DNA from 3 places in the Streptomyces sp. NPDC039480 genome. Region 2 is predicted to be linked to each of the others. Evidence: riboswitches for the same ligand, from Rfam matches in the RefSeq annotation. Region 2 holds a riboswitch; each other region holds the start of a gene.
What was found. A riboswitch is a leader RNA that binds a small molecule or an ion and turns the genes downstream of it on or off. The one in region 2 is predicted to bind cobalamin.

Region 1 (5,069 bases), on a different contig from region 2:
GCTGCCCGGGGCGGTGCGGCACCCGGTCGACGTACGTGGTGTAGCCGACCAGGTCGTCGGCGGCGGCGAGCGCTCCGCGCGTCTCGGGGGTCAGCCACAGCGGCCCGGCGGGGCCCGTGCCGACCACGACGACCTCTCCGCACAGCTCCGCGGGCGGTTCCGGCGCGGGTCCGCCCGTCAGGGGCGCCACCCGGCTCGGCAGCACCGCCACCGAGAAGTACGGCACCGATTCGGGGTCCACGTCGGCGAGGCGGCCGGTGCGCTCGCCCTCCATCGTGGCGCGCTCGACGTACCGCGCCTCGTCGAGGCGGCCCGCGCTCTCCAGGGCGCCGCGCACCTTCCCGAACGTACGGCCGAGCTTCATGACGACCGCGGAGTCCGTCGCCGCGAGACGCGCGGCCAGCTCCTCCTCGGGGAGCGTGCCCGGCAGGATCGTGAGGACCTCCTCGGCCTCCACCAGGGGCTCGCCGAGGCGGGCCGCCGCCGCGCTCACCGAGGTGACGCCGGGGATCACCTCGGTCGGGTAGCGGTGCGCGAGGCGCTTGTGCATGTGCTGGTAGGAGCCGTAGAAGAGCGGGTCGCCCTCGGCGAGGACGGCGACCGTGCGGCCCGCGTCGAGGTGGACGGCGAGGCGGGCGGCGGCCTCTTCGTAGAACTCGTCGAGGGCGCCTCGGTAGCCGCCGGGGTGGTCGGTGGTCTCCGTCGTGACGGGGTAGACCAGCGGTTCCTCGATGTGGTCGTCCCTGAGGTGCTTCGCCGCGATGGAGCGGGCGATGGAGCGGCCGTGCCGGGCCGAGTGGTACGCGATCACGTCGGCGGACGCGATCACCTCGACGGCGCGCACGGTCATCAGGGAGGGGTCGCCGGGGCCGAGCCCGACGCCGTACAGCTTCCCCCGGGAAGTGGTCTCGGTGTTCACTCCGCCTCGCTCGCAATCGCGTTGATCGCCGCCGCGGCCATCGCGCTGCCGCCGCGACGCCCTCGTACGACCAGGTACTCCAGGCCGGAGGAGTGCTCGGCGAGCGCGTCCTTGGACTCGGCGGCGCCGACGAAGCCGACCGGGATGCCGAGGACGGCGGCCGGGCGCGGCGCGCCTTCCTCGATCATCTCCAGGAGGCGGAAGAGGGCGGTGGGCGCGTTGCCGATGGCGACGACGGAGCCTTCGAGGCGGTCGCGCCAGAGTTCCATGGCGGCGGCGCTGCGGGTGGTGCCGAGCTCGGCGGCGAGGTCCGGCACGGACGGGTCGGCGAGGGTGCAGATCACGTCGTTGTCGGCGGGCAGCCGCTTGCGGGTGACGCCGCTCGCGACCATGTTCGCGTCGCAGAGGATCGGCGCGCCGTCGCGCAGCGCCTTGCGGGCGTCGGCGATGACTCGCGGGCTGTAGGCGAGATCCTTCACGAGATCCACCATCCCGCAGGCGTGGATCATCCGGACCGCGACCTGGCTGACGTCGGCGGGCAGGCCGTGGAGGTCCGCCTCCGCGCGGATGGTGGCAAAGGACTCGCGGTAGATCGCCGCGCCGTCCTTCTCGTAGTCGAACACTGTGCTCTCGCTCATCTCGTGGCCGTCGTTTTCGTGGTGTTACGTGCCGTGGTGACCGTCTCGGTCAGGGTGCCGCCCGTCACGCGCTCGGTCGAGCCGCCGGTGTGCCGCGTGACCTCGTAGCGGCCGTCGCCGGTGGCGAGGACGTCGACCCAGTCGCCGTGCGGGTGCCCGCAGCGCCGCTCGCAGCCGGACCAGTGGACGGGGAGTCCGCCGGTGCCGGGCACGGCGTCGCCGCGGACGTCGGCGAGGGACTTGCCGCAGCCCGGGCGTCCGGTGCAGGCGCCGACACCCAGCCAGGGCGAGTCGGGTGCGGTGACGTATCCGACGCCGGCCAGCGCGGCCAGCCGTTCGCGGGCCGCGACCCCATCGGCGAAGCCGGGAAGCACAAATCCGCGCCAGGGCGTAACCCGCAGCTCATCGGCGGGCAGCGGCAGAAGGGCCCGCCACTGGGCGGCGCTCACGCGGCCGAGGGGGGCGTGGACCACCACAGCGCGACCGACGACGCCCGGGGCGGGCGGGGCGGTACTCGGCGGCCGCCGGGTGCCGGCGGGCGCGGCATCGCCATCTGCGGCCGACGCGGCAACCGGCGGACGCGGGACATCAGCGGGCGCGGCATCACCATCCGCGGGCGTGACGGCAACCGGCGACCGCGGGACATCAGCGGGCGCGGCATCGCCATCAGCGGTCGGCGCGCCGACCGACAGCCGCCGGGCGTCGGCAGGCGCGGCATCACCATCCGCGGGCGTGACGGCAACCGGCGACCGCGGGACATCAGCGGGCGCGGCATCACCATCAGCGGACGGCGCGGCAACCGGCAGCCGCCGGGCGTCGGCAGGCGCAGCATCACCATCCGCAGGCGAAGCGGTGTCCGGCAGCCGCGGGACGCCGGCGAGCGTGACATCGCCATCAGCCGACGGCACGGCAACCGGCAGCCGCCGGGCGTCGGCAGGCGCGGCACCGCCATCCGCGGACAGCACGGCAACCGGTGACCGCGGGACATCAGCGGGCGCGGCATCGCCATCAGCGGGTGTGACGGCACCACCGACGGGCGTGGCGGTGAGGTCGGCGGGTGTAGCGGTGAGGTCGGCCGGTGTAGCAGCGGCAGCCGCGGGTGTGGCGGTGACGTCGGCGCGGGCCAGTGCTGCCGCCAGGTCCGGGGTCGTGCCCTCGGGCAGTTCGCGCAGCCGCCAGGCTCCGTTGCCCGCCTCGCGCGCGGCGGCGAGGAAGGCCCCGGCGGCGGCGAGGGCGGCGCGCGGGGCGTCGGCCCCGGCGACCCGGAAGGCGTGCCCCCCGAGACGTACGACCGCGGTCCCGCCCGATTCTGCGATCAAGGTCACATCGCCGCCGAGCCCGGCCACATCCCCGCGGCCGTCGTCGAGGGCGAACAGGAAGCGGCCGGAGAGCGCCGTCGTCCACTCCTCGGCGCAGAGGAGCCGGTCCAGCTCGCGGGCCCACAACTGCACGTCGGCGTGGCCGAGTCCGTCGGTTCCCGCGAGCGGGGACGCCACCACGTTCCGCACCCGCTCGTGGCGCTCGGAGGGCAGCAGGCCGGCGTCCGCGAGCAGCCGGGAGAGTTCGCCGCCGCACGCGTCGCCGAGGCCGCGCAGCTCGATGTTGCCGCGTGAGGTGACGCTGAGGTTCCCGTCCGCCAGACGCTCCGCCACGGCTGCCAGCACAGCTACCTGATGCCCCGTCAGAAGGCCCCCGGGCAGCCGGAGTCGGGCGAGGCGCCCGTCGTCCGCGAGGTGCAGACGGAGGGCTCCGGGGCAGGCGTCACCCCGGTCACGTATGAGGGATTCGCCCTGGTCTGGGGATGGTGCTCGGGTGGGCGGCATGGCGGCGAGCATACCCACGCGGATCCGGCCGGTCGCCTCCCGAGACGGACCGTCCTGGCAGGTGGCCGCCCCATCGGCGGCGGGCAGGACTTACTATGCAGGCGGCGGGCTTCCAGGTCCGCCGACGCCAGCGACGGCGTGGGTCCACCAGGACCCGAGGGAGGAAGCCCGGTGCGAATCCGGCGCGGTCCCGCCACTGTGAGCCCCACCCGCGTGGGGTGAGCCAGGAACTCCTGCCGTCCATACGACCACCCGGGGCGCGGACACCCCGAGGAAGGCCTGCGCCCGCATGCTTCTGCTGTTGTCGACCTCCGACACCGACCTGCTCAGCGCCCGCGCGGCGGGTGGCCCCGTCGACTACCGGTTCGCCAACCCGTCCCGCCTGGACCTCGACGGGCTGCCCGCCCTGCTCGACGGCGTCGACCTCGTCGTCGTACGCCTCCTCGGCGGCGTCCGCGCCTGGCAGGACGGCCTGGACCAGCTCATCGCCACCGGCCTCCCGGTCGTCGTGCTCACCGGCGAACAGGCGCCCGACGCCCAGTTGATGGCCTCGTCGACCGTGCCGATCGGCATCGCCGCCGAGGCGCACGCCTACCTCGCGCACGGCGGCCCCGCCAACCTGGAGCAGCTGGCCCGCTTCCTCTCCGACACCGTGCTGCTCACCGGCCACGGCTTCGAGCCGCCCGCCGCCGCCCCCTCCTGGGGCCCGCTGGAGCGCACCGCCCGCACGGAAGGCACCGACGGCCCGACCGTCGCGGTGCTCTACTACCGCGCCCACCACATGAGCGGCAACACCGCCTTCGTGGACGCGCTGTGCGGCGCGATCGAGGACGCGGGCGCCCGCGCCATGCCGCTGTACGTGGCTTCGCTGCGCGCCCCCGAGCCCGAGCTGATCGACGAGCTGCGCGCCGCCGACGCCATCGTGACGACGGTCCTCGCGGCGGGCGGCACCAAGCCCGCCGAGGCGTCGGCCGGCGGCGACGACGAGTCGTGGGACGCGGGCGCGCTGACCGGCCTCGACGTACCGATCCTCCAGGCGCTCTGCCTGACCGGGTCGCGCTCCGCGTGGGAGGAGAACGACGAGGGCGTCTCGCCGCTGGACGCCGCGAGCCAGATCGCGGTGCCCGAGTTCGACGGGCGCCTCATCACGGTCCCCTTCTCCTTCAAGGAGATCGACGAGGACGGCCTTCCCGCGTACGTGGCCGACGCCGAGCGGGCGGCCCGGGTCGCCGGCATCGCCGTGCGGCACGCGCGCCTGAAGCACATCCCGGCCGCCGACAAGCGCCTCGCGCTGGTGCTTTCCGCGTACCCGACCAAGCACTCCCGCATCGGCAACGCGGTCGGCCTCGACACCCCCGCGTCCGCCGTCGCGCTCCTGCGCAGGCTCATCGCCGAGGGCTACGACTTCGGTCCCGAGGCCGACATCCCGGGCCTCGTCTCCGGCGACGGCGACGAGCTGATCCGCGCGCTCATCGACGCGGGCGGCCACGACCAGGACTGGCTCACCGAGGAGCAGCTCGCCGCCAACCCGGTGCGCATCCCGGCCGCCGACTACAAGCGGTGGTACGCGACGCTCCCGCAGGAGCTGCGGGACTCGGTCGAGCAGCACTGGGGGCCGCCGCCCGGCGAGATGTTCCTGGACCGCTCGCGGGTCGGCAACGGCGGGGACCCGGAGGGCGACATCGTGCT
Region 2 (5,069 bases):
GGGCCCGTTCTTCGGATTCGTGACCGGCTGGACGTACTGGCTCTTCTGGGTCGTCACCGGCATCACGGAAGTGACCGCGGCCGCCCAGTACATGCAGTACTGGACACACAACTCCGTCCCGCAATGGGCGTACGCGCTGATCTTCACGGTCATCCTGTACGGCGCGAACCTCATCTCCGTGAAGCTCTTCGGCGAGCTGGAGTTCTGGTTCTCGATGGTCAAGGTCACCGCCATCATCGGCATGATCCTGATCTGCATCGGCATCCTCACCATCGGCTTCTCCGACGCCGGTGACACCGCGACCGTGGCCCACCTGTGGAACCAGGGCGGCTTCTTCCCGAACGGCATCGGCTCCACGCTGATGACGCTCCAGATCGTGATGTTCGCCTTCCTCGCCGTCGAGCTCGTCGGCGTCACCGCGGGCGAGTCCAAGGACCCGAAGACCGTCCTGCCCAAGGCCATCAACACCGTGCCGTGGCGCATCGCCGTCTTCTACGTCGGCGCGCTCATCATGATCCTGTCGGTCGTGCCGTGGACGCACTTCCAGCCCGGCGTCTCGCCGTTCGTCGCGGCCTTCGAGAAGATGGGCCTCGGCGTCGGCGCCGCGATCGTGAACTTCGTGGTGCTCACCGCCGCGCTCTCCTCCTGCAACTCCGGCATGTACTCCACCGGCCGCATGCTGCGCGACCTGGCGATGAACGGCCAGGGCCCGAAGTTCTTCACCAAGCTCACGAAGAACGGCCTGCCGCTGATCGGCACCACGGCCTCCGCCGCGTTCATGCTGGTCGGCGTCTGGATCAACTACCAGTGGCCGGGCGAGGCGTTCAACTACGTCGTCTCCTTCGCGACCATCTCCGGCATGTGGGCCTGGATCATGATCCTGGCCTGCCAGATCCGCTACCGCCGCAAGGCCGACCGCGGCGAGCTGCCGCAGTCCACCTTCCGGGCCCCGGGCGCCCCGTACACCAGCTGGTTCGCCCTCCTCTTCATCGGCATGGTCATCGTGATGATGGGCGTCGACAAGGACGCGCGGATCTCGCTGTACGCCGCTCCGGTCTGGGCCGCGATCCTCGGCGTCTCCTACCTGGTGCTCAAGAGCCGCAACCCGCAGGCCGCGGCGTTCAACAAGCGGAAGATCGGCCTCTCCGAGGACGCCTCCGCGGGTGCCTCCGACGGCGACCGCCTCTCCAAGGACTGACCGCCTCTCCAAGGCCGACCGCCAGGACTGACCGGCTCCCCAAGGCCGCTGTCCAGCATTCGGGCCCTCGCGTACCACACTCCGGTACGCGAGGGCCCCTCTGCTTATCCTGGCGCCATGCTGACCATCACCCAGGCCCTCCACGACCAGATCGTCGCGCACGCGCGCCAGGACCACCCCGACGAGGCGTGCGGCATGGTCGCGGGCCCGGCGGGCACCGGCCGCCCCGAGCGGTTCATCCCGATGCTCAACGCCGCGCGCTCGCCCACGTTCTACGAGTTCGACTCGGGCGACCTGCTCAAGCTCTACCGCGATCTCGACGACCGCGACGAGGAGCCGGTGATCATCTACCACTCGCACACGGCGACCGAGGCCTACCCCTCGCGCACCGACATCACGTACGCCAACGAGCCCGGCGCCCACTACGTCCTGGTCTCCACGGCGGACACCGACGACGCCGGCCCCTTCCAGTTCCGCTCGTACCGGATCGTCGACGGCGAGGTCACCGAGGAAGAGGTAAAGGTCGTACAGGCATACTGAGCTTTACTCATGAGGGCGGCAGGACCCAGGAAGCCGGTGCGAATCCGGCACGGTCCCGCCACTGTGACCCCGCCCCACCGGCACACGCCGGCCGGAGCGGGGGAGTCAGGAACTGACCTGCCGCCTTCCTCCACACGACGCAGGGGACGCGGAAATCCCCTGGAGGAGGCAGTTCAGCCATGTCCCGACCGATACGTGCCCTGGCCGCCGCGGCCCTGCTCGTCCCGCTCGCCGCGTGCTCCTCGTCCGGCTCCGGCGGTGACAGCAAGCCCGCGGCCAAGGCCGCCGGATTCCCGTACACCGTCACCAACTGCGGTGTGAAGACGACGTACGACGCACCACCGAAGCGCGCCGTCACCATGAACCAGCACACCACCGAAGTGATGCTGGAACTCGGCCTGAAGGACCACATCGCCGGCACCGCCTACCTCGACGACAAGGTCCTCCCGAAGTATGAGAAGGCCTACAAGTCGCTCCCGGTGCTCGCCAAGGAGTACCCCTCCTACGAGAAGCTGCTCTCCGCCAACCCCGACTTCGTCTACGGCGGCTACGCCAGCGCCTTCCTCGCCGGCGACGGCCGCAGCCGCTCGGCACTCGCCAAGTCCGGCATCGAGAGCCGCCTCAACGTCGAGGGCTGCGCCAAGAAGCCCGTCTCCATGGACGACGTCTACCGCGAGGTCCGCGAGGTCGGCGCCACCTTCGGGGTGCGGGCCCGCGCCGACCGCTGGGTGAAGGGCGCCCAGCGCGAACTGGCCGCCACCGCCGACAAGTCCAAGGACAAGAAGCCGCTCTCCGTCTTCGTCTACGACAGCGGCGACAAGACGGCGTTCACCGCGGGCGGCCAGGGCATCGGCAACGACATCATCGAGCGGGCGGGCGGCCGCAACATCTTCGCCCACGTCGACAAGTCCTTCAGCGACGCCTCCTGGGAATCGGTCGTCGAGCGCAGGCCCGAGGCCATCCTGATCCTCGACTACGGCGCCACGACGGTCGCCCAGAAGAAGAAGCGCCTCCTGGAGGACCCGGTCCTCAAGGACGTCCCAGCCGTCAAGAACAAGCGCTTCGCGGTCCTGCGCCTCTCGGACGTGGTCACGGGCGTACGAGCACCCGAGGCGGTGAGGAAGCTGGCGGCACAGCTGTGAAGCGCCTGCGCTACGCCACGGTCATGACGACCCTCTGCGCGGCCCTCGCGGTGGCGCTCGTGGCCGGTCTCGCCCTCGGCTCCGTCCGCATCCCCACCGCCGACGTCCTGGACATCCTCACGGGCCGCGCGGAACCCTCCCCGTTTCGCACCATCGTGCTGGACGTCCGCATGCCCAGAGTCCTGCTCGGAGCGACCGTGGGCGCCGGGCTCGCGGTCATCGGCACCGTCCTGCAGGCCCTCGTCCGCAACCCCCTCGCCGACCCGTTCCTGCTCGGCGTCTCCTCGGGCGCCTCCGTCGGCGCGGTCTGCGCGATCGTGCTCGGCAGCGTCTTCGGCCTCGGCGCGGCCCTGTCCACCACCGTCACGATCCCGGCCGCCTCCTTCGTGGGCGCGCTGCTCTCCCTCGTCCTCGTCTACGCCCTGGCCCGCGGCGGCGGCAGCTTCGCCACCGGGCGCCTGATCCTCGCCGGCGTCGCCGTCTCGTACATCCTGACCGCGCTGACCAGCCTCATCCTCGTCACCGCCGACAGCGCGGACCACCTCAGCGAAGTCCTGTACTGGACGCTGGGCGGCCTCGGCAGCGCCCGCTGGGACATGCTCGCCCTGCCCTGCGCCACCCTCGCCGTCGGCACGGCCCTCCTGGTCTCCATGGCCCGGCCCCTCGACCTGCTCCTCGCCGGGGAGGAGGGCGCCACCGTCCTCGGCCTGCACGCCTCCCGTTTCCGCGCCGGCGTCTTCGTCCTCGCCTCGCTCCTGACCGGCGTCCTCGTCGCGTACAGCGGAGCCATCGGCTTCGTCGGCCTGATGGTGCCGCACGCCGCCCGCATGCTGGTCGGCGCCGCGCACCGCGCGCTGCTCCCGGTGGTGGCGCTGATGGGCGCGGTGTTCCTGGTCGTCGCCGACCTCGCCGCACGCACCGTCGCCGCGCCGCAGGACGTCCCCGTCGGCGTGCTCACCGCGCTGACCGGCGGCCCGTTCTTCCTGTGGCTGCTGCGGCGGCGTACCGAAGGAGTCCCGGCATGACCGGCGAGCTGCGCACGCAGGCCCTCTCGTACGAGATCGACGGCAGACGGCTCGTCGACGCCGTCGACCTCACCGCAGCGCCCGGCGAGACCGTCGGCGTCGTCGGCCCCAACGGCAGCGGCAAGACGACGCTGCTCCGCTGCGTCTACGGCACGCTGCGCCCCACCGCGGGCCACGCCCTCCTCGACGGCGACGACCTGCACACGATGACCCCGAAGGCCCGCGCCCGGCGCCTGGCCACCGTGCCGCAGGACGGGCAGGCGGCGTTCGAGCTGACCGTCCGGCAGGTGGTCGCGATGGGCCGCTCCCCGCACAAGCGGTTCTGGGAGGCGGACACGGCGGCCGACGAGGAACTCGTCACGGCGGCCCTCGCCCGCGTCGGCGTCGAGGAGCTCGCCGACCGCGCGTTCCCCTCCCTGTCCGGCGGCGAGCGCCAGCGCGCCCTGGTGGCCCGCGCCCTGGTGCAGCAGCCCACCCTCGTCGTCCTCGACGAGCCCACCAACCACCTCGACATCCGCTACCAGCTCGAAATCCTCTCCTTCGTGCGCGACTTGGGCACGACGAACCTGCTGGCCCTGCACGACCTGAACCTCGCGGCGTACTACTGCGACCGCCTCTACGTCCTCGACGGCGGCCGCCTCGTCGCCTCCGGGGCGCCCAAGGAGGTCCTCACCGCCGAGCTGCTCGCCACCGTGTACGGCGTGACGGCCGAGGTCAGCACGCATCCGCTGACCGGTGCCCCGACCGTCGTCTATCTGCCGCCGCCCGCATCCTGAACGGTTTCCGTCCAGCAGGTGAGATCACATTCCGGGATCCGGACCGGGAATCGATACGATGACCGCATGGTTCCCCATGACGTGAGCGAAGAGACGCCGAGCGCACCCCTGCTGCTCGTCGCGCGGCTGCACGTCGACCTGTGCCGCCTCGCCAGCGCGATCTGTTCCCGCTGAACCGATCCGCCGCCCGGCCTTGGGCCGCGGCGCCGCACCCCGTACCCGGGCGCACCCCCGCGTACGCCACGCACCACCCCGCAAGCACAGCGCCGCCGCGCGCCCACCGTCCGCACTTTCCCGCCCCCCGACAGGAGCCCACAGCCATGGCCATCGAGGTCCGCATCCCGACCATCCTCCGCACCTACACCGGCGGCGCCAAGGCCGTCGAAGG
Region 3 (5,069 bases), on a different contig from region 2:
GGACACCGCGGGCCGTGCGGGTCTTCTCCCAGGCGGGGAGGGGGCCGTTGCGCTCGGCGAGGTCCGCGGAGGCCTCGTACGCGGCGAGCATGATCCGCTCGGCGATGCGGGTGGAGAGGGCGCGGGCCTCGGGGGAGTCGAAGGGCAGCTTCAGCTGGAAGAAGACGTCCTGGAGGCCCATCGCGCCGAGGCCCACCGGGCGCCACTTGGCGTTGGAGCGGCCGGCCTGCTCGGTCGGGTAGAAGTTGATGTCGACGACGCGGTCGAGGAAGGTGACGGCGGTGCGGACGGTCTCGTCGAGCCGCTCCCAGTCGATGTCACCCGCCTCCTGGTCCACGAACGCGCCGAGGTTCACCGAGCCGAGGTTGCAGACGGCCGTCTCCCCGTCGTCCGTCACCTCCAGGATCTCCGTGCAGAGGTTCGAGGAGTGCACGGTGTGGCCGGGCTCCGCCGTCTGGTTGGCGGTGCGGTTGGCGGCGTCCTTGAACGTCATCCAGCCGTTGCCGGTCTGCGCGAGGGTGCGCATCATGCGGCCGTACAGGTCACGGGCCGACATGGTCTTCTTCGCGAGCCCGGCGGCCTCGGCGGCGCGGTAGGCGGCGTCGAACTCCTCGCCCCACAGGTCGACGAGCTCGGGCACGTCGGACGGCGAGAACAGCGACCACTGCTGGTCGGCGGCGACCCGGCGCATGAACTCGTCGGGGATCCAGTGCGCGAGGTTGAGGTTGTGCGTGCGCCGCTGGTCCTCACCCGTGTTGTCGCGCAGCTCCAGGAACTCCTCGATGTCGGAGTGCCAGGTCTCCAGGTAGACCGCGGCCGCGCCCTTGCGCCGGCCGCCCTGGTTCACGGCGGCGACCGAGGCGTCCAGGGTCTTCAGGAACGGCACGATGCCGTTCGAGTGCCCGTTCGTCCCGCGGATCAGCGAACCCCGGGAGCGGATGCGGGAGTACGAGAGGCCGATGCCGCCCGCGTGCTTGGAGAGCCGCGCGACCTGGTGGTAGCGGTCGTAGATCGAGTCGAGCTCGTCCAGCGGGGAGTCGAGGAGGTAGCAGGACGACATCTGCGGGTGGCGGGTGCCGGAGTTGAAGAGCGTCGGCGAGGACGGCAGGTAGTCCAGGCGGCTCATCAGGCGGTACAGCGCGGCCACTTCGTCGAGCGCGCGTGCGCTGCCGTCCTCCGCGAGGCCGCTCGCCACGCGCAGCATGAAGTGCTGCGGCGTCTCGATGACCTGCCGGGTGATGGGGTGGCGCAGCAGATAGCGGCTGTGCAGGGTGCGCAGGCCGAAGTACTCGAAGCGGAGGTCGGCGCCGTCGGCGAGCGCGGCCTCCACGAGCGCGTCGAGCCGGGCCGCGTGTTCGGTGACGAAGGACGCCGTGCGGTCGGCGATCAGGCCCTCGCGGTGGCCGACGGCGATCGACTCGGTGAAGGAGCGCACGCCCTGCGACGCGGCCTCGGCGGTGATGGAGAGGGTGAGCAGCCGGGCGGCGAGCCGGGAGTAGGCCGGGTCCTCCGAGATGAGCCCCGCGGCCGCCTCGGTCGCCAGCTCGCGCAGCTCCGACTCGTCGGCTCTGGCCGACCGGCCGCGCAGCGCGGCGGCGGCGACCCGGCCGGGGTCGGTGTCGGGGAGGTCGGCGGTGAGGTCGGTCAGGGTCCGCAGCAGCGCGGCCCCCGGTCCGTCGGTGCCTTCGGTACCCTCGGCGGTCGACTGTGACAGCGCTGACGCAGGTTCGGCAGGCGCGATGGTCACGTGGAGCTCTCCCTCGCTCGGCTCTGGGCCTGGGGGAGAGGACGGCACACACGGGCGCACCCGGGCAGGGCGGCGTACCGCGTCCACCGGCCCATTCCACGAGGCCCGGACGGTCGGCACCCGGGCCGGACGGCACGGGTGCACTGCCGGCAGGTCTTCGGACTCCGCGTACGACAAATGCGTACACGTCTACCGTTGCGGGACAGTTCCGGACTTGCACCGGATTCCCCTGCGGCGACAGCGAGCATGAGCATACATCTTGTGCCGCGCTCTTGAAGCAGGCCCACATCTTGTGTCGGCTTGCGGGGGCGGTGACTAGAGTTTCAATGCGTACGTCAGCAGTGGCACCGTCTCGATCGGCCTCCAGTCGCGCTCGGGCGTCCGCACGAAGCCGAGGCGCTCGTACAGCCGGTGGGCGGCGTGCATGGACCTCTGCGTGGACAGGACGAGCGCGCCGCGGCCCGCCTCCTCGGCGCGTCGCACGCACTCCCGTACGAGCGTCTCGCCCACGCCCCGGCCCCGCGTCTCGGGGGAGACGGCCAGCATGCGGATCTCCGCCTCGTTGTCCCGCGCGATGTCGGCCATCGGGCCGCCGGCCGGCACGTAGGTGACGCAGCCGAGCACCTGCCCGTCCGCCGCGGCCACCAGGACCTCGGCCGCCGCCGCCCGCGCCGGCACGTCGCGCAGCACCGTGAGATAGGGGTCCTCCGCGCCGAAGTCCAGGTGCCCCTCGGAGAGATAGGCCTGCGCGGTGAGCTCGCCGATGGTCTCGTAGTCCTCGGGTCGTGCCTCTCTGATGCTGATCGTGAAATCCATGGGCGCAGTGTGCAACACGGGTACGACAAAGGGCCGCCGGTTTTTTCCGGCGGCCCGAGTCGCGTGCGCGGTGGTGCGGATCAGTGCCCGGCGCCCGCTGTCGCCTTCGGCAGTTCCTGGACGACGCCGGGGTCGCCGGCGTCCGCCGTGTAGTCCTCCGGCGACGTCTCGTCGATGCCCTCGGGCGCCTTCAGCGCCTTCAGGACGAAGGTGAGGACGACGGTCACGACCACGTTCAGGACGAACGCGGTGAGGCCGATGTAGCCGATCTCGCCGATGCCCGGGATCGTGTCGGACGAGCCGCCGAAGTGTTTCTGCGTGGGCGAGGCGACGCCGTACGCGGCGAGCGTGCCGTAGACCATGCCGACCGCCCAGCCCGCGAGCAGCGCCCAGCGGTGGAACCACCGGGTGAACAGGCCGCCGACCAGCGCGGGCATCGTCTGCAGGATCCAGATGCCGCCCAGGAGCTGGAAGTTGATCGCGACGGTCTTGTCCATGCCGAGGACGAAGACGAGGGCGCCCACCTTCACCATGAGCGAGACGAGCTTGGAGACCTTGGTCTCCTGCGCGGGCGTCGCGTCCGGCTTGATGAAGTCCTTGTAGATGTTGCGGGTGAAGAGGTTCGCGGCTGCGATGGACATGATGGCGGCAGGCACGAGCGCGCCGATGCCGATCGCGGCGAAGGCGACGCCCGTGAACCAGTCGGGGAACATGTTCTCGAAGAGCTGCGGGATCGCCAGCTGGCCGTTCTCGACCTTCACCCCGGCCGCGATCGCCATGAAGCCGAGCAGCGCGAGCAGGCCCAGCATCAGGGAGTACAGGGGCAGGATCGTGGTGTTGCGGCGGATCACGTTCCGGCTCTTGGAGGAGAGCGTCGCCGTGATCGAGTGCGGGTACATGAAGAGCGCGAGGGCCGAGCCGAGCGCCAGGGTCGCGTACGTCCACTGACCGGCCTCGGGCGGTGCGAGCGCGCCGCGCGGCTTGTCGGTCGCCGGGTTGGTCTGCGAGAACGCCTCGCCCGCCTTGGCGAAGATGTCGTCGAAGCCGCCGAGCTTGATCGGTATGTAGATGATCGCGACGACGATGACGAGGTAGATCAGACCGTCCTTCACGAACGCGATCAGCGCGGGCGCGCGCAGCCCCGACGAGTACGTGTACGCGGCGAGCACGGCGAACGCGATCAGGAGCGGCAGGTCCTTGATGAACCAGTTGGTGTCGGGACCGCCGCCGATCCCCATGACGTCGAGGACGGCCTGGATGCCGACCAGCTGGAGCGCGATGTACGGCATCGTGGCGAGGATGCCGGTGACCGCGACGGCCAGCGAGAGCCCCTTGGAGCCGAAGCGTCCGCGCACGAAGTCGGAGGTGGTCACATAGCCGTGCTTGTGCGAGACCGACCACAGGCGCGGCAGGAAGGTGAAGATCAGCGGGTAGACGAGGATCGTGTACGGCACGGCGAAGAAGCCGGCCGCGCCCGCCGCGTAGATCGCCGCGGGGACGGCCACGAAGGTGTAGGCGGTGTAGAGGTCGCCGCCGAGCAGGAACCAGGTGACCCAGGTGCCGAACGACCGTCCGCCGAGGCCCCATTCGTCCAGGCTCTGGTCGTTCTCGGCCTTGCGCCAGCGGGCCGCGAGGAAGCCCATGACCGTGACCGCGAGGAAGAAGAAGATGAAGACCGCGAGGGCGACGCCGTTGACTCCGTCCTTCATGACCGCGCCCCTTCCTTGCGGGCGCGCTGGTCACGCTGCCACAGCTTGTAAGCGATCATCGTGAGCACCGTGGAGATGAGCACCCACAGCATCTGGTACCAGTAGAAGAAGGGGATACCGATGAAGGTGGGCTCGATCTTGGCGTAGGAGCTCACCCACAGCATCGCCACGAACGGCGCGACAAGGCAGACGGCGATGACCACGCGGACCGGCGTGACGACCGGTCTGTTCACTTCAGGTGCATCTGACATATCGCGGCTCCGTTCCCTCACTTATCCCATGCTTAACGTGCGGGAAATCTAAGCGAGAGTCTTGATCTATGGAACCCCTGTCCGGATAACGGACGAGTCAATGTGCCTGTTCAGCAGCAGCGGAAGCCCTTTCGGGGGTCCGACTCCTGCTGGTCTGTCCGCATGCGCTCAAATGCGCGGCGGCTGGGGACGGTTGCGGTCGGATGGTCCCTTCGTAAATGAGCCACATAGCGGTCGTACGCCGACTCGTCCGTCAGCTCCCGTGCGTACCAGCGGACCCACCGCAGCCCGCGCAGCACCCATGTCATGGGGCGGGCTCCGGGGTCTCCGCGAGTTCCCGCTTCTCCGCGAGCTCCCGCTTCTCCTCCGCGGTCGCGAAGAGCCCGGCCGGGGCGGTCAACTTCGACTCCACGTACGGCGCTTCGCTCAGCCGCGAGGCGGCGGGGTCGCGGACGTGCCGGACGCAGACGCGTGCCGCGTCGACGATCACGATGACGATGAGCAGGGCGAGCGCCGCCGAAAGGACGCCGTTCACCGTCGCGTTGG

Region 1: another riboswitch for cobalamin. It lies ahead of cobN (cobaltochelatase subunit CobN); the one in region 2 lies ahead of ACZ56E_RS24330 (ABC transporter substrate-binding protein).
Region 3: another riboswitch for cobalamin. It lies ahead of ACZ56E_RS09560 (ribonucleoside-diphosphate reductase subunit alpha); the one in region 2 lies ahead of ACZ56E_RS24330 (ABC transporter substrate-binding protein).

Annotation. Positions count from the first base shown of each region.
Region 1 covers NZ_JBVITX010000004.1:216,749-221,817, reverse strand. The annotation lists gene ACZ56E_RS14945 (precorrin-2 C(20)-methyltransferase) at 1-919, opposite strand, end outside; gene ACZ56E_RS14940 (precorrin-8X methylmutase) at 916-1,542, opposite strand; gene ACZ56E_RS14935 (cobalamin biosynthesis protein CobG) at 1,554-3,380, opposite strand; cobalamin riboswitch at 3,505-3,628, shown strand; gene cobN (cobaltochelatase subunit CobN) at 3,670-5,069, shown strand, end outside.
Region 2 covers NZ_JBVITX010000008.1:31,417-36,485, forward strand. The annotation lists gene ACZ56E_RS24320 (amino acid permease) at 1-1,198, shown strand, start outside; gene ACZ56E_RS24325 (M67 family metallopeptidase) at 1,316-1,738, shown strand; cobalamin riboswitch at 1,742-1,873, shown strand; gene ACZ56E_RS24330 (ABC transporter substrate-binding protein) at 1,918-2,880, shown strand; gene ACZ56E_RS24335 (FecCD family ABC transporter permease) at 2,904-3,905, shown strand; gene ACZ56E_RS24340 (ABC transporter ATP-binding protein) at 3,902-4,681, shown strand; gene ACZ56E_RS24345 (putative leader peptide) at 4,748-4,855, shown strand; gene ACZ56E_RS24350 (MoaD/ThiS family protein) at 5,002-5,069, shown strand, end outside.
Region 3 covers NZ_JBVITX010000002.1:768,891-773,959, forward strand. The annotation lists gene ACZ56E_RS09560 (ribonucleoside-diphosphate reductase subunit alpha) at 1-1,747, opposite strand, end outside; cobalamin riboswitch at 1,879-2,001, opposite strand; gene ACZ56E_RS09565 (GNAT family N-acetyltransferase) at 2,063-2,563, opposite strand; gene mctP (monocarboxylate uptake permease MctP) at 2,644-4,272, opposite strand; gene ACZ56E_RS09575 (DUF3311 domain-containing protein) at 4,269-4,523, opposite strand; gene ACZ56E_RS09580 (CstA-like transporter-associated (seleno)protein) at 4,634-4,831, opposite strand; gene ACZ56E_RS09585 (carbon starvation CstA family protein) at 4,828-5,069, opposite strand, start outside.